Regions from separate parts of the Allobosea sp. R86505 genome, predicted to be linked through region 2. Evidence: riboswitches for the same ligand, from Rfam matches in the RefSeq annotation. Region 2 holds a riboswitch; the other holds the start of a gene.
What was found. Region 2 has a riboswitch for thiamine pyrophosphate ahead of SJY11_RS05295 (LuxE/PaaK family acyltransferase). Riboswitches for the same ligand answer to the same signal wherever they lie in the genome.

Region 1 (7,332 bases), 2.6 Mb from region 2:
GCCTGCATGCCGGGCGCGCCGCTTCCGGCGTTGAAGCGCGCCCGCCGCTGTGGTCGTCTCGGTCCAACAAGCCGCCGCGGCCCAGTGTCGCGAGCGGAGGGCCCGGGAGGACAGCCATGCGCATCGCCAGAATCGAACCCTTCATCCTGCATATCCCCGTCACCGGCGGGTCGATCGCCGATTCGACGCATCGGATCAGCCATTGGGGCGTGGTCGGCACGAAGATCGTCACGGAGGAGGGGCTGGAGGGCTATGGCTTCACCGGCACCCATGCCGATCTGCCCTCCGACCGGCTGATCACCGCCTGCATCCGCGATTGCTATGCCCCGCTGCTGGTCGGCGAGGATGCGTCGGAGAGCAACCGGCTCTGGCTCAAGCTCGCCCGCCATCCGGCGCTGCAATGGGTCGGCCGCGCCGGCATCACCCAGCTCGCGCTCGCCGCGGTGGATGTCGCGCTCTGGGATCTCAAGGCGAAGAAGGCCGGCGTGCCGCTCTGGAATCTCCTTGGCGGCGCCAGCAAGCCGCGGCTGGAAGCCTACAACACCGATATCGGCTGGCTCTCGATCCCCAAGGACCAGCTCGTCGAGGGCTGCCGTAGGGCAGTGGAGAAAGACGGCTTCCACCGCATCAAGGTCAAGGTCGGCCATGCCGATCCGGGCATCGACATCGGCCGGCTCGAGGCGGTGCGCCACGCCGTCGGGCCCCATGTCGCGCTCGCCATCGACGGCAACGGCAAATGGGACCTGCCGACCTGCAAGCGCTTCTGCGCCCGGGCCGAGCCGCTCGACATCTTCTGGTTCGAGGAGCCGCTCTGGTATGACGATGTCGGCTCGCATGCGGCGCTCGCGCGCGACACCTCGATCCCCGTCGCACTTGGCGAACAGCTCTATTCGCTGGACGCCTTCCGCGCCTTCATCGCAGCCGATGCGATCCACTACGTCCAGCCCGATGTCACCCGGCTCGGCGGCATCACCGAATACATCCAGGTCGCCGATCTCGCGCTCGCCAGCCGCCTGCCGGTTGCGCCCCATGCCGGCGAGATGAGCCAGGTCCATGTCCATCTCGCCTATTGGCACCAGGCGACGCCGGTTCTGGAATACATCCCCTGGATCAAGGACGCCTTCGAGGAGCCGGCGAATGTCGTCGACGGCTGCTTCCTGAAGCCCCAGCGGCCGGGTGCCGGCACGACGCCGACGAGCGACGCCTCCGCTCGCTTCGCCAAGCCGCTGGGCTGACCTCGACGGCCTCCAAACGCGAAGGCGGGCATCCCTCGAGCGTGCTGAGTTGTCTCGGAACCACCGCCGTCATCCCGGGCTTGGCCCGGAATCCATCGGAGGGCTCCGGAGCCCTCCGATGGATTCCGGATCGGCGCGGCTGCGCCGCTTGTCCGGAATGACGCTCTGTTTCCGAGTGAAATCAGCACGCTCCCATGTGCAGTTCAGGAGGACATGGCCGCCCTGCCTTGCTCAGGCCGTCATGGCAAACTAGATTGACGGTGATCCGTTGGGGTGCCGCAAGGCTGAGAGGCGCACGACGCCAACCCATCGAACCTGATCCGGATAATGCCGGCGAAGGGAACGGTCGTCGCAGCGTCGCTTCACCCGTCCTGCCACGGCCGCAGCCTTCACGGCCGCGAGGGTAGGGCATGCCGCACGCATCCATCCAGTCCCGGTCCAACCCACCGCTGCGGGTCGGCATCGTCGGCGCCGGCGTCGTCGGCCTCGCCTGCGCGGTCGAGCTGCTCGGCCGCGGCGCCGAGGTCGAGCTGTTCGAGCGCGGTGAAACGGCCGGGGCCAGGGCCTGCTCCTGGTGGGCCGGCGGCATGCTCGCCCCCTGGTGCGAGGGCGAGAGCGCCGAGGAACCGGTCGTCCGGCTCGGCCAGGAGGCGGCGAGTTGGTGGGAGCGCCATGTCGAGGGCGTGGTCCGCAAGGGCACGCTCGTGGTCGCCCCCAGCCGCGACCGGGCGGAATTGCGCCGCTTCGCCAGCCGCACCTCCCATCTCGTCGAGATCGATGCCGACGCCATCGCCGCGATCGAGCCCGATTTGGCCGGGCGCTTCGGCAAGGCGCTGTTCTTCGAGAGCGAGGGCCATCTCGATCCGCGCCTGGCGCTGGCGGGGCTGGCGGCGAAGGTGATCGCGCGGGGCGGGCGCATCCATTACGGCCGCGAGGTCGCGCCCGAGGACGTCGCAGCCGACGCGGTGCTGGACTGTCGCGGGCTCGCCGCCCGCGAGGCGCTGCCCGATCTGCGCGGCGTCAAGGGCGAGATGCTGCTGCTGCGCACCCGCGACGTCACCCTGTCGCGCCCCGTTCGGCTGCTGCATCCGCGCATCCCGCTCTATGTCGTGCCGCGTGCGGACGGCATCTTCATGGTCGGCGCGACGATGATCGAGGGCGGCGACCGCAGTGCCGTCACCGCGCGTTCGATGCTGGAACTGCTCGGCGGCGCCTATGCGCTGCATCCGGCCTTCGGCGAGGCGCAGATCGTCGAGATCGGCGTCGATGCCCGCCCGGCCTTCCCCGACAACCTGCCGCGCCTGACGCGCCGCGGCCGGGTCATCCATGTCAACGGCTTCTATCGGCACGGTTTTCTGCTGAGCCCCGCCATGGCGCGGCTGGCGGCGGAGGCCCTGCTCGATCCCGCCAGCATCCCGGAGAGGCTTCATGACGTTGCTGCTTAACGGCGAGCCGCGCGAGGTCGCCGCCACCACGCTCGATCAGGCGCTGGCCGAGCTCGGCTATGCCGGCAAGGTCGTGGCCACCGCGGTGAACGGCGATTTCGTCCCGGCGCGCAAGCGCGAGACGATCACGCTCAACGAGGGCGACCGCATCGAGGTCGTCGCCCCGATGCAGGGCGGCTGAGAGGATCACCGACATGGCGAGCTTCTATGGTTTCGAGCCGAAGAGCCGGCTCTTTCTCGGCACGGCGCAATATCCGTCTCCGGCCATCCTGGCGGAGGCGGTGAAGACGTCGGGCGTCGAGATCGTCACCGTCTCGCTGCGGCGCGAGGCCGGGGAGGGCGGGGCGGGACAGGCCTTCTGGTCGCTGATCCGCGACCTCGGCGTGCGCGTTCTGCCCAACACCGCCGGCTGCCACGGCGTCAAGGAGGCGGTGACGACGGCGCAGATGGCGCGCGAGGTCTTCGGCACGAACTGGATCAAGCTCGAGGTCATCGGCGAGGACGACACGCTCCAGCCCGATGTCGTCGGCCTGATCGAGGCGGCGCGCATCCTCACGAACGATGGCTTCGAGGTCTTCCCCTACACCACCGAGGATCTCGTCGTCGGCGGGCGCCTGCTCGATGCCGGCTGCGAGGTGCTGATGCCCTGGGGCGCGCCGATCGGCTCGGGCCGCGGCCTGAACAATGTCTACGGCCTGCGCAGCATGCGCGCGCATTTCCCCGGCATCCCGCTCGTGGTCGATGCCGGCATCGGCCTGCCCTCCCACGCCGCCCAGGCGATGGAGCTGGGCTATGACGCGATCCTGCTCAACACGGCGGTGGCCAAGGCGGGCGATCCCGTGTTGATGGCGCAGGCCTTCGCCCGCGCGATCGAGGCCGGTCACCAGGCCTTCCAGGCGCAGCCGATCGAGGCGCGCGACATGGCGGCGCCCTCGACCCCGGTCATGGGCAAGGCCTTTCTCTCGTGAAAGCAGCCTCGATGAAGCTCGACCCCTTCTACCCGATCTTCGACAGCGCCGACTGGCTCGCCCGCATGCTGCCGCTCGGCGTCAGGCTGGTGCAGCTGCGCGTCAAGGACCGGAACGAAGCCGAGACCGGCCGCGAGATCGCCCGGGCGAAGACGCTGTGCGCGCAGGCCAGTTGCGTGCTGGTCGTGAACGATTACTGGCGGCTGGCCATCGAGGAGGGCTGCGACTTCGTCCATCTCGGCCAGGAGGATCTCGACGGCGCCGATCTCGCCGCGATCCGTAAGGCCGGGATGCGGCTCGGCGTCAGCAGCCATGACGAGGCGGAGCTGGAACGCGCGCTGCGCACGCAGCCAGACTATGTCGCGCTCGGCCCGGTCTACCCGACCATCCTGAAGGCGATGAAATGGGCGCCGCAGGGGCTGGAACGCGTCACCGAGTGGAAGCGCCGCCTCGGCGACATCCCGCTCGTCGGCATCGGCGGCGTCTCGCTGGAGCGCGCAGCGGGCGTCTTCGAGGCCGGCGCCGACATCGTCTCGGCGGTCACCGACATCACGCTGAACGCCGATCCGGAAGCGCGCCTGAAGGCCTGGATCGCGGCGACGCGCAGCCGCGCCGCCTAACCCCGGCCAGCCTGACTCCGAACCACCGTCGTCATCCTGGACAAGCGGCGCAGCCGCGCAGGCCGGGATCCATCATAGGGCGCCGACAACGCCCGATGATGGATCCCGGACGACCTTTGGTCGCCCAGGATGACAGTGTGGTTCCGAGGGCGACCAAATCGCGCTCAGACGCTCTCAACCGCCGCATGCCCGTCGACATGGCCGAGGTTGCGCTCGGGGTCGAGACGGTCGCGGACGCGCTGCTTGAGCACCTTGGAATCGGGGAAGCCGCCCTCGCTCTTGCGGTCCCAGATCAGCTCGCCCTCGTAATGGATCTGGAAGATGCCGCCGGTGCGCGGGATCAGCGCGACCTCGCCGAGATCCTGCCCGAAGGTCGAGAGCAGTTCCTGGCCGAGCCAGGCGGCGCGCAGCATCCACTGGCACATCGAGCAATAGGTGATGGTGATGCGGGGCAGGGTCTTGGGTTCGGTCATGGGGACACCTTGGGGGCGATGCGCCTGCATCGGCCGTCGCGGCTGCGCTGGCAAGCCTGTTCAGAACATGGCCGGCCAGCGTCAGCGGTGCCCTAAGTCATTGTCTGGAATGAATTTAATCTGCCTCGCTCTCAACCGCCATAGCGCCGCTGCAGATGCGCCTTGAACACCGAGGCATCGAGCGGGCGGCCCGTCGCCTGCGTCAGCAGATCGTCGGTCTCCAGCAGGCAGCCCTGGCTGTGGATATGGCTGCGCAGCCAGGCCAGCAGCGGCGCGAAATCGCCCCGGCCGATGCCGGGCAGGATCTCGGGCTGGGCCTGGCAGGCGGCCTCGAAGATCTGCGCGGCGGTCATGGCGCCCAGCGTATAGGTCGGGAAATAGCCCCAGCCGCCGCTTGGCCAATGCACGTCCTGCAGGCAGCCGAGGCGGTCATGGGGAACGGTGACGCCGAGCAGATCCTTCATCCCGGCGTTCCAGGCGGCGGGAAGCTCCGACAGCGGCATCGCGTCGGCGATCAGCGCCTTTTCCAGCCGGTAGCGCAGGATGACATGGGCCGGATAGGTCACCTCATCGGCATCGACGCGGATGAAGCCCGGCTCGACCTTGGTGTAGCGCCGCCACAGCGCCTGGGTCTCCCAGGCCGGGCCGGAGCCTCCGAAGGCCTCGCGCATCAGCGGCGCGGCATAGGCGATGAACTCTTCGGAGCGGCAGGCCTGCATCTCGACCAGCAGCGACTGGCTCTCATGCAGACTCATGCCCCGCGCCTGGCCGACCGGCTGGTGGAGATAGGCCTGCGGCCGGCCCTGCTCGTAGAGCGCATGCCCGGTCTCGTGCAGCACGCCCATCAGCGCCTTGGCGAAATCGGCCTCGTCATAACGGGTGGTGATGCGGACATCGTTGTCGGCGCCGCCGCAGAACGGATGGGTCGAGACGTCGAGCCGCCCGCGCTCGAAATCATAGCCCAGCGCCGCCATCATCCGGAGGCCGAGCGCCCGCTGCGCCTCGATCGCGAAGGGCCCTTCCGGATCGGGCGTCTGCGGGCGCCGCGCCTGAACCGCGAGCGCCTCTTGCGTGAAGCCCGGCAGGAAGGCGGCGAGATCGTCGAACAGCGCATCGATCATCGCCGAGCGCCCGCCCGGCTCGTAGTCGTTGAGCAGCGCGTCGTAAGGCGACAGCCCGAGCTTCTCGCCCTTGGCCCGGCCGATCTCCCGCTGCAGCGTGAGCACCTCGGCGAGGAAGGGCAGGAGCCCGGCGAAATCGCTTTCCGCCCGCGCCTGCCGCCAGCGCATCTCGCAGGCCGAGATCGCCTTGGAGGAGGCCTCGACGAGATCGGCCGGCAAGGCGGTCTCGACGGTCCAGAGCCGCCGGATCTCGCGCAGATTGGCCTGCTCCCAGGGCCCGAGCCCAGCATCCGCGTCGGCATCCGCCAGCCAGTCGCCGATGCGCTCGTCCGTGGTCAGCCCGTGATGCATCACCCGCAGCAGCGCCAGGCTCTCGGCCCGCGTGCCGGCCGCGCCCTTGGGCATCATCACGTCATTGTCCCATTGCAGGATGCCGATGGCGTTCCCGAGCGCGGCGGCCCGGCCGAAATGGGCGGAGAGGTTGGCATAGGCGGTCATGGCGGCTCGTCTCGATTGATTGTGGCAAATCCCGCCGTGTCATCCCGGGCGACCGAAGGGAGACCCGGGATCCATTCCGGAACGATAGCGGAAAGGGTCAGGAATGGATCCCGGCTCTCCGCTGCGCTCCGGCCGGGATGACGGCGGAGACTGAACCCGCGCTCACCCGAACAGCGTCTTGAACTGCCGCGGCTGCGAGCGGAGATACTGGTTGGGCACCTTGACCGTGGCGCCGAGCTGCGCGGCGGCGTGCCAGGGCCAGCGCGGATCGTAGAGGATGCCGCGCGCGATGCCGACGAGATCGGCGTCGCCCGTGCCGACGATCGCCTCCGCCTGCTCGGCCTCGGTGATCAGCCCGACCGCGATGGTCGGCAGGCCGGTCGCCTGCTTCACCGCCCGCGCGAAGGGCACCTGGTAGTTCGGACCGAGCGGGATCTGCTGCGCGCCGGAATTGCCGCCGCTGGAGACATGGATGAAATCGGCCCCGCGCGCCTTCAGCGCCTGCGAAAAGGCGAGCGTCTGCTCGAGGTCCCAGCCACCCGGCACCCAGTCGGTCGCCGACAGCCGCACGCCGACCGGGTAGCCGGCGGGGACGACGGCCTTCACCGCCTCGAAGGCGGCGAGCGGGAAGCGCATCCGGTTCTCCAGCGAACCGCCGAACGCGTCTTCGCGCTTGTTGGAGAGCGGCGAGAGGAACTGGTGCATCAGATAGCCATGGGCGCCATGCAACTCGATCGCGGCGAAGCCGAGCCGCACCGAGCGCTTCGCCGCTTCAGCGAAGCGCTCGCAGAGCCGTGCAATGTCGTCGGTCGTCAGCGCGCGGGGATTGCGGGCATGGCCGTCGAAGGCGACCGCGGAGGGGGCGACCGTCTCCCAGCCGCCGGCCTCGAGGGTGAGCTGCCCGCCGCCATGCCAGGGCTGCGCCACGGAAGCCTTGCGCCCGGCATGGGCGAGCTGGATCGCGATCGGCAT
Region 2 (9,108 bases):
GTTTTCCGCCGGTCTTGATGACTGCGAACATTTTATCCTCCATGTTCGGCCCCGCCCTGTCACGGCCTCGACGAGGCACATGCGGGACGGCTTTTTGGCAGTCGTTACGGGTCAGGGTTCGCTCTTGAAGGCTCTCTGCTCGCGCGGGGCGAAACCAAGGGGCTAAAAGAGATCGGGCGCGGGTTTCCCCACGCCGGACGAGGCTCGATAGTCGCTGGGGTCGCAGAGGTCAAGCGAAAGCGTCGCGAACCCTGCCGAATGCGACGCTGCAAAGACGACGCGGGACAGAATGCGGCCGGCGTGCGAGCGAAGGCTTGTTTTGGCCGAACGCCGCGTGTAGTAACCAGCCCGCTTCGACCGAAGGCGACCGCGGACAGGTGGCAGAGTGGTTGAATGCACCGCACTCGAAATGCGGCATACCCGCAAGGGTATCGGGGGTTCAAATCCCTCCCTGTCCGCCATCATCCCGCTAAGGGACTGATCCACTAAGAGTTCTGAAAATCAGTGGCTTGCAGCCGCCCGAGTGGTACACACGGGTGGTTGACAATGGCTCTCGCAATGTCGCGCCCCTGGAAGCATCCCAAGACCGGCATCTGCTGGTTTCGCAAGGGCACCCCGGGCGAGTTCCGCGCCCTGCTCGGCAAGACCGAGGAGAAGCAGAGCCTCGGAACCCGAGATCCGTGCAAGGCCAAGTTCAAGCAGGCGGAGGTGCTCGTCGCCTTCGAGAAGCGCTGTGCCAACCTGAAAGTCGGCCCGCGTTCGCTGAGGGAGCGCGAGGCGCAGGAGTTCACCCGATCCGCTCACGACACCTGGCTCGCCCGCTATCCGATTAGCCGAGGACTTGATAGGGCCCGAGACGCGCGGCATGGCGCTGGACGAGGTCGAGGCCGAACGCAGTGGGGCGCAGCGCCGGCGCCCGGTCATGGATCTCGATGCCGGCGCGCGCGCCGAACAGGCGCTTGCCGTAGCAGATCAGGCTTTCAAGGGACTGCATGATGAAGACCGTCGTCGCCAGCATCTCGCGATAGGCGGCTTCGGCGCTCTCCTCGTTACCGGCGTTGAGCCGCGCATGCGCGGCCAGTGCATAGTCGATCGTATCGGGGGCGAGGATCATCCCGGCGCAACCGGCACGAAAATTATCGATCAGTTCGAGGCCGCCGCGGCCGTTCATGACCGGCAGTTGCCCATCCGTCGCCTCGATCAGATGCCGGATCTCCACGACCGAACCCTCGCCCTTGACGAGGCAGATATTCGGATGCTGCGCCACCAATTCGCGAATGTCATCGGCGGAGAGGCCGCGCCCCATATAGGCCGGCGCGTTTTGGATGGCGACCGGCAGCGACGTCGCCTCGGTGACGCGCCCGAAGAAGCGGATGTACTCTGCCGCGCCGAAGCTTCCGACCATCGGTGGCTGCAGGATCACCCAGTCGGCCCCCACCGCCTCGGCCGCGCGGACCTGCTCAACCTGCTCTGCGACCGACGAACCGAAGATCGTGAAGGCCAGTGGCACGCGCCCGTCGGTATCCTCGGCGACCCATTCCATCACCATTCGCCGCTCGGTTACGCCGAGCTTCGAGACTTCGGTCGCCAGCCCGAGAGCCGCCATCCCGTGGACGCCGAGCCCAAGACAGATCTCGACCTGCTTGCGCATCGCCTCGCGGTTCAGCCGCTCCTGCGCATCGAACAACGCATAGACGATCGCGTGAATGCCCGTGAATGGCGGCTTGAAGTCCATCTCGTTTCCTCCCCGTGGTTCAGCATTGAGGCGCGACCCTACCGCAGGTGGCGTTTAAGTCATTCAATCAAAAAGGTTATCGTCATTGAGAGGGAGGTCACGATCGGCGCCGATCGTGACCCCTCCCTGAACGGTGATAGGCCATCCATGTCAGCGGGTTAAAGGCAGAATACGTGGGGTCAATCGTTGGCGCTTATTCACAGTCTACGAGTTCAACCGGCGTTGAGTGCGAGCCCTGTGAACCCGCCCGAGTCCGCTGGACGATAGGTCACAGGAGTGGTACACGCGATCAAAGTTTGCAGCTCTCAAGCTATTGAATTTATTGATCTCTCTAGGAAGATTGGACAATCCCTCCCTGTTCGCCACTTCCCCGCCGCCGAAGGATTTCCCAGGATACCTCAGGCGAGTCGCCGCACCTTCGCTGGCCGCGAGCTCTCGCGCTGAAGCCTCCGCAGGGCAGATGGTGCTGCGGTCTCGGCGGCTCTTCCACCGCCCCGGCTGCATGACGGTTGTTTGAGGTCCCCGTGGAAACGTCGCTCTACCTGCCGGTCAAGGCCTTCCTCGAGGGGCTGGGCTACACCGTCAAGGGCGAGGTCGGGCCTTGCGATCTCGTCGGGGTGCGGGCGGGCGATCCGACCGTCGTGGTGATCGGCGAGCTCAAGCTGACCTTCAATCTCGAGCTGATCCTGCAGGGCGTCGACCGCCTGAGCATCGGCGACGAGGTCTGGCTGGCGGCGCGGCTGTCGGCCCGGGGCAAGGGCCGCGAGAGCGATCCGCGCTACCGCAATCTCTGTCGCCGTCTCGGTCTCGGGCTTTTGGGTGTGGCCTCATCCGGCGAGGTCGATGTGCTCGTGTCTCCGGTTGCGCCGACGCCACGCAAGGACCCGCGACGGCGCTCTCGTCTCGTCGATGAACACAAGCGCCGTCAGGGCGATCCCGTCGTCGGCGGCGGCACGCGCCGGCCGGTGATGACCGCCTATCGCCAGCAGGCCCTGGCCTGCGCGGCGGCGATGGCAGAGGGGCCGCAACGGCCGCGCGACCTCAAGCCGACCTGCCCGGATGCGCAGAAGATCCTGCACCGGAACGTCTATGGCTGGTTCGAGACAACGGGCCGTGGCGTCTATGCGTTGACTGCGGCGGGGCGGGCGGCGCTCGCGGCATGGCGTCCGGCGCCGGAAGCGGGGGCAGCCCCCGCAGCCGAGTGACCGGCAGGAGCGGGAGTCCCGGCCTCGGTCCATCAGACCTTCGGCGGCAGGCCGGCGCGATCGAAGACCGGGACGGAGTCGATCGGCCCTTCCGGGCGCTGTCCCGTCGGGATGTCTTCTGCCGCATGGCGGGTGGCTTCGCTCGTCGCATCGAGGCCGTCGATGGTCTCGTTGGCGCCGCTGCCCGCATCATGGACGTTGGTGCGCAGGCTGACCTGGCCGGTCGCCGGAACGCCGCCAGCCTCGGCCAACCGCTCGCCCTCGTCGGGGATCTCGAGCGCAGGGGTTTCGCGTGACCTGTCCATCATCCGTCTCCTGATTTCCTTGTGCCCGAGGTAACGCTCGCCGGCAGGCGATTGTTTCGGCTATCGGGCCAGCGGACGTCGCCATGACGCTTCCTTGACAGCGGGGCGGGCCCGCGATCATGGTGGCCGCTGTTCCAAGGGGTGCCTCGCGAGGAGGCTGAGATTCCGCCGGTCGGACTTCGGTTCAACAGCGCGGTGACCCTCCGAACCTGATCCGGGTCATGCCGGCGTAGGGATGCGGGACATCGGGCGGTATTCCTGCGCCCTTTTTCCAGGCTCGCGCCGTCATTCCGAATTTCGGGCCACGCTCGGCATGTCGCCGGGGGACGGGCCTTGCAGGAAGGCGCGAGCGGACGTGACGCAGAGCGAGATCATCGAGGCCCTGCTGGCCTTCATCGACCAGGACGGGGCGTCGGAGGCGGAATTCGAGCGCATGGCGCTGGCCGTCTTCGCCCATCAGTTCGCCCATAACGCGCCCTATCGGCGCTTCGCGATCCAGCGCGGGCGCACGACGCTCACCGTCCGCAGCTGGCGCGACATCCCGGCCGTGCCGATCAGCGCCTTCAAGACCCTGACACTGAGCTGCACCCCGCCGGAAGCCGCCGAGCGCATCTTCATGACCAGCGGCACGACGCAAAGCGGGGTGCGGGGCAAGAGCCACCACCCGACGATGGCCGTCTGGAACCGCTCGATGCTGGTGAATTTCCGCCGTCGCTTCATGGCCGGGCGGGAGCGCATGGCCATGGGCATCCTCTTCCCCGACGAGGTGGCGATGCCGAATTCCTCGCTGGCGCATTACCTGGCTCTGGCGAAGCAGGAATGTGGGACGCCTGACAGCGAAGGCTTCATCGGTGCAGACGGGCTCGACCTGCCGCGGCTGATCGCGGCGCTGGAGCGGGCGCAGGCCTCGGGCGAGCCCTATGCGCTGCTCGGCGCGAGCTTCAGCTTCGTGCATCTGCTCGATGCGCTGGCGGCGCAGGGGCGGCGCTTCGCGCTGCCCGCAGGCAGCCGCATCCTCGATACCGGCGGCTTCAAGGGCCAGTCGCGCGAGATGACGCCGGACGCCTTCTATGACGCGCTCTCGGCGGCGCTCGGCGTGCCGCGCGAGGCCTGCATCAACATGTACGGCATGACCGAGCTCAGCACGCAGTTCTACGATGACGGCAATGCGGTCTGCCCACCGGTGAAGTCCGGCCCGCACTGGATTCGCAGCCGTGTCGTCGATCCGGTCAGCGGGCGCGACCTGCCGGAGGGAACGACCGGCGTGCTGGTCCATCACGACCTCGCCCATTTCAACTGTGCCTCCGCGATCCTGACGGAGGATGCCGGCGTGATGGTCGAGGGCGGCTTCCGGTTGCTCGGCCGCGTCGACGGCGCCGATTCCAAGGGCTGTTCGGTGGCGGTCGAGGAATTCCTGCGGGCGGCGCGGGGCTGAGGCGGTGATCGAGACCGCGGGGCATCTGCCGGGGCTGCCGGCCGGCGAGGTCACCTGGCGGACGCTGGATTTCAGCGCCTGGGGCGAGCACGTGCAGGTGCGGGTGCCGGAGCTGACCACGGCGCAGGCCGGCGCGCTCGCCAGCCATGTGCGCGAGCAGGCGCGGACCTATCTGCGGACGCTGCCGGTCGCGCAGATCGTCGCGACGCTGGACGCCGCCATCGCCCGGCTGCTCGACCGGGACGATCCCTGGCGGCGGCGGGCGGAGGCCGTGCTGCCGATCGTGACCGGCTATGACCGCGAGAGCGTCCGCCTCGGCCTCTCCGGCTATCTGCGCAGCTTCCGTGCGCCGCAGCTGCAGCGCTTCCTCACTGAGGATTTCGCCAATCCGGCCGTGCTCGACGGCTTCCAGCCGGCAATGAAGGGCGGTTTCACGCGCGCCCAGGGCCCGCAGCTCCTGCTCCATATCTGGGCGGGGAACGTGCCGGGGCTGTCGCTCTGGAGCCTGATCTGCGGGCTCCTGGTCAAGGCCGGCACGGTCGGCAAGGTCGCGAGCGCCGAGCCGCTGCTGGCGGGCTGGTTCGCGCAGATCCTCGCCGAGATCGATCCGAAGCTCGGCGAATGCCTGGCGGTGGTCTGGTGGAAGGGCGGCGACGACGCTGCCGAGAGCGCCTGGCTGAATGAGGCCGACACGATCGTCGCCTATGGCGGCAATGACGCGCTGGCGGCGATCCGCGAGCGGGTGCCGTTGACGGCGCGCTTCCTCCCGCATGGGCACAGGATCGGCTTCGGGCTGATCGGTGCCGAGGCGCTCGACACGCGTCGGGCCGGGCCGCTGGCGCGGCTCGTGGCGCAGGATGTGGCGCGCTGGGAGCAGCAGGGCTGCTACTCGCCGCAGATGCTGTTCGTCGCGCGGGGCGGGGCGGTCTCGCCGCGCGAATTCGCCGAGCGCGTCTCGCAGGAACTCGGCGCGCTGAGCCCGCGCCATCCGCGCCGCGCGCTTTCGGTGGCGGAGGCGGCCGGCATCGCCGCCTGGCGCAGCCGCGAGGAGATGCGCGTCTTCGACGAGGACAGGACCGTGGTGCTGGGCGAGGCCGGCGATGGCTGGAGCGTGGTCTGGAGCGAGGCGGCTGAGCCGCTCGCGCCGAGCGCGCTCAACCGCACGCTCAAGATCGTTGCCGTCGACAGCCTCGATGCGGTGCCGCCGCTCATCGCGCCCGCCCGCGCCTATCTGCAGACCGCGGCGGTGGCAGCCTCGCCGCGCGAGCTGTTCCGCATCGCGGCGCTGCTGGGGGACGCGGGCGTCACCCGCATCTGCGGCTTCGGGGCGATGGCGGCGCCCGAGGCCGGCTGGCACAATGACGGGCGCTTCAACCTGCTCGATCTCGTCCGGCTGACCGAGATCGAGCAATCGGCCGAACGCGCCGCCGACGGCTTCGCCGATTATGTCGACTGAAGCCCACGCGGACGCCTTCGTCGCCCTCGAGGCGGTCGATTTCGGCTATGGCGCAGAGGCCATCGTCGACGGCGTCGACTGGGCGATCCCGCGCGGTGAGTTCCATTGCCTGGTCGGGCGCAGCGGCAGCGGCAAGACGACCCTGCTCAAGCTGGCGGCCGGGCTGCTGGCGCCCCGGCGGGGCGTGGTGCGGATCGACGGCGTGGCGCTCGACGGGCCGGGGCCGCGGATCGGCTTCGTCTTCCAGCAGCCGACGCTGCTCGACTGGCTCAGCGTTCTCGACAATGTCCTGCTGCCGCTCTCGCTGAAGCGCAGCGTGGGCGAGACGGATCGCGAGACGGCGCGCGCTTTGCTCGACCGGGTGGGCCTGTCGGCCTTCGCGGCCCGGCATCCCGCCCAGCTCTCGGGCGGGCAGCAGAGCCGGGTCGCGGTGGCGCGGGCGCTGATCACGCAGCCCGCCCTGCTGCTGCTGGACGAGCCCTTCGCGGCGCTCGACGCGCTCACGCGGGAGGAGCTGCAGGACGATCTGCTGGCGCTCTGCGCGCACCATGCCACGACGGTGCTCTTCGTCACCCACGACATCGGCGAGGCGGTCTATCTCGCCGACCGCGTCGCGATCATGGCTGGCGGGCGGCTGCACCACGACCTCGCCATCGACCTGCCGCGGCCGCGCTCGCGCGAGCAGCGCTATGGCCCGGCCTTCAACGCGCTCTGCCGCGAGCTGCGTCAGGCGATGGATGCCGCGCCATGAGAGAACGGCTGGCCTCGGCGCTCCTGCTCGTCGCCCTGCTCGCCGGCTGGGAGGCGTGGTGCCGTCTCGGCCGGGTTCCGGCCCTGATCGTGCCGGCGCCGTCTTCCGTCTTCGCCACGCTGTGGAGCGAAATCGCCAGCGGGCGTCTGCTGCCGCACCTTGCGGTGACCGCGACCGAAATGACGCTCGGGCTGGCGCTGGGCTGCGCGGTCGGGCTGGCGACAGGCATCCTGCTGGCGGAGGCCCCTGTGCTGCGCCGGCTGCTCCACCCCTACATCGTCGCGAGCCAGGTCGTGCCGAAGCTCGCGCTTGGTCCGCTCTTCATCGTCTGGTTCGGCTTCGGCCTGACGCCGACCATCGTGATCACGGCGCTGATCTGCTTCTTCCCGCTGATGGAAAACACGCTGACCGGCCTGTCTCAGGTCGATTCCGGACGGCGCGAGCTGTTCCGCATGCTGGGCGCGAGCCGCCTGCAGACGCTGCTGCGGCTGAAGCTGCCGGGTGCGCTTCCGGTGATCCTCGCGGGGTTCCGGGTCGCGGTCGTGCTGGCGCTGGTCGGCGCCGTCGTCGGCGAGTTCATCGGCGGCCGGGCGGGGCTCGGCGCCTCGATCATCGCCGCCCAGAGCGTGATGGATTCGAGCCTGATGTTCGCGCTCTTCATCGTCATCACGCTGCTCGGCATGGCCTTCTACCAGGCGGCGCTCCTCCTCGAGCGGCTGCTGCTGCGCCACCATCTGAAAGGGTAAGTCATGATTGCCAAGGGTCGGTTCGACCTCTCGCATCTCCTCCGGAAGGGGCTCGTCATCCTGGCCGGAGCGAAGCGGAGGGCCGGGATCCATCATAGGGTGGTGACGGCGCCCTATGATGGATCCCGGGACGCCCTGCGGGCGCCCAGGATGACGGGGAGGCTGGTGATCGCGGCATTGGCAAGCTTGCTCGGCCTCTCGATTGCCCACGCCCAGCCGCTCGACAAGGTCACGGTCGCGGGCTGGAGCCAGCCGATCAGCGAGATCACCAATCTGCTGGCCGAGCCGGACAAGGGCTTCTTCAAGGCCAAGGGGATCGACCTCGGCTATTTGCCCGGCACCGGCGGCGGCTCGGCGATCCAGAACATGCTGTCGGGCCAGGCCGACATCGCCTTCACCGATCCGGCGGCGCTTTATCTGGCGCTCGACAAGGGCGAGAAGCTGGTCGCGATCTACAACATCTATCCGCAGAACGTCTTCAACGTGGTCGCGCCCAAGACCAAGGGTATCCGTACGGCGGCCGACCTGAAAGGCAAGCGCATCGGCGTCTATTCGCTCTCCAGCGGCACGCGGCAGAACCTGCAGGTGCTGCTTCACCAGGTCGGGCTCACCGAGAAGGACGTCACGGTTGAGGTCACCGGCCTGCTCAACTTCGCGCCGCTGATCCAGGGGCAGGTCGACGCCACGGCCGCGACCGATACCGGCCTGCTGGTCGCGAAAATGAAGGGCCTGCCGGAGGTCGACGTCATCGAGGTCAAGGACCATCTCAACCTGCCGAGCGACATCTTCGTGGTGACGCAGGCGACCTATGCGGCCAAGAAGCCGCTGCTGAAGCGCTTCCTCGCCGCCTATCGCGACAGCGCCGCCTGGATGATCGCGAACCCCGAGGAGGCGGCGAAGCTCGCCGTGACGCGCGCGATCAATGGCCGCGACGAGGCGCTCAATCTCGAGATCATCAAGCTGCGCAACATCTCGACGGTGTCGCCGACGACGCAGGCGAAGGGCCTCGGCCATTTCGATCCGGAGCTGCTGCAGAAGGGCGCCGACACCTTCCACCGGCTCGGGCTGATCGCAAAGCCGATCGACATGAGCCAGGTGGTGAAGACGGATCTGATCCCGTGAGGGCTCTATCTCCCCTTGAACGCGTCGTCGTCCCGGGCGGAGCGCAGCGCAGACCCGGGACCCATTCCGGAACGCTTCAGGCATGGATCCCGGGTCTCCCTTCGGTCGCCCGGGATGACGTGGTGGTTCTCGCGCGAGCCTTTCGAACGCTGGGCAGACAGACATCGTGACCTTCCGCGACAGGACCATTCTCGTGACGGGCGCGAGCCGGGGCATTGGCGCGGCCATCGCCAGGGCCTTCGCTGCGGAGGGCGGGCTGGTGTTCGTCAACTACCGCAGCAGCGAGGCCGCCGCCGAGGCCGTGGTCGAGGCCTGCCGGGCGGCGGGCGGGCAGGCGGTGGCGATCGCCGCCG

Region 1: linked by a shared signal. The riboswitch ahead of thiO (glycine oxidase ThiO) and the one ahead of SJY11_RS05295 (LuxE/PaaK family acyltransferase) in region 2 are both predicted to bind thiamine pyrophosphate.

Annotation. Positions count from the first base shown of each region.
Region 1 is NZ_JAXHPY010000001.1:3,722,177-3,729,508, reverse strand. Features, by position in the region: gene SJY11_RS17980 (mandelate racemase/muconate lactonizing enzyme family protein) at 117-1,235, shown strand; TPP riboswitch at 1,495-1,594, shown strand; gene thiO (glycine oxidase ThiO) at 1,685-2,680, shown strand; gene thiS (sulfur carrier protein ThiS) at 2,664-2,861, shown strand; gene SJY11_RS17965 (thiazole synthase) at 2,875-3,648, shown strand; gene SJY11_RS17960 (thiamine phosphate synthase) at 3,660-4,268, shown strand; gene SJY11_RS17955 (Rdx family protein) at 4,433-4,741, opposite strand; gene SJY11_RS17950 (carboxypeptidase M32) at 4,873-6,360, opposite strand; gene SJY11_RS17945 (NADH:flavin oxidoreductase/NADH oxidase) at 6,523-7,332, opposite strand, start outside.
Region 2 is NZ_JAXHPY010000001.1:1,085,849-1,094,956, forward strand. Features, by position in the region: gene rplU (50S ribosomal protein L21) at 1-31, opposite strand, end outside; tRNA gene SJY11_RS05270 (tRNA-Ser) at 372-461, shown strand; partial or broken gene SJY11_RS05275 (DUF6538 domain-containing protein) at 559-726, shown strand; gene SJY11_RS05280 (dihydrodipicolinate synthase family protein) at 830-1,735, opposite strand; gene SJY11_RS05285 (DUF2161 family putative PD-(D/E)XK-type phosphodiesterase) at 2,260-2,940, shown strand; gene SJY11_RS05290 (hypothetical protein) at 2,973-3,245, opposite strand; TPP riboswitch at 3,373-3,498, shown strand; gene SJY11_RS05295 (LuxE/PaaK family acyltransferase) at 3,601-4,680, shown strand; gene SJY11_RS05300 (acyl-CoA reductase) at 4,685-6,136, shown strand; gene SJY11_RS05305 (ABC transporter ATP-binding protein) at 6,126-6,887, shown strand; gene SJY11_RS05310 (ABC transporter permease) at 6,884-7,633, shown strand; gene SJY11_RS05315 (ABC transporter substrate-binding protein) at 7,784-8,755, shown strand; gene SJY11_RS05320 (3-oxoacyl-ACP reductase) at 8,922-9,108, shown strand, end outside.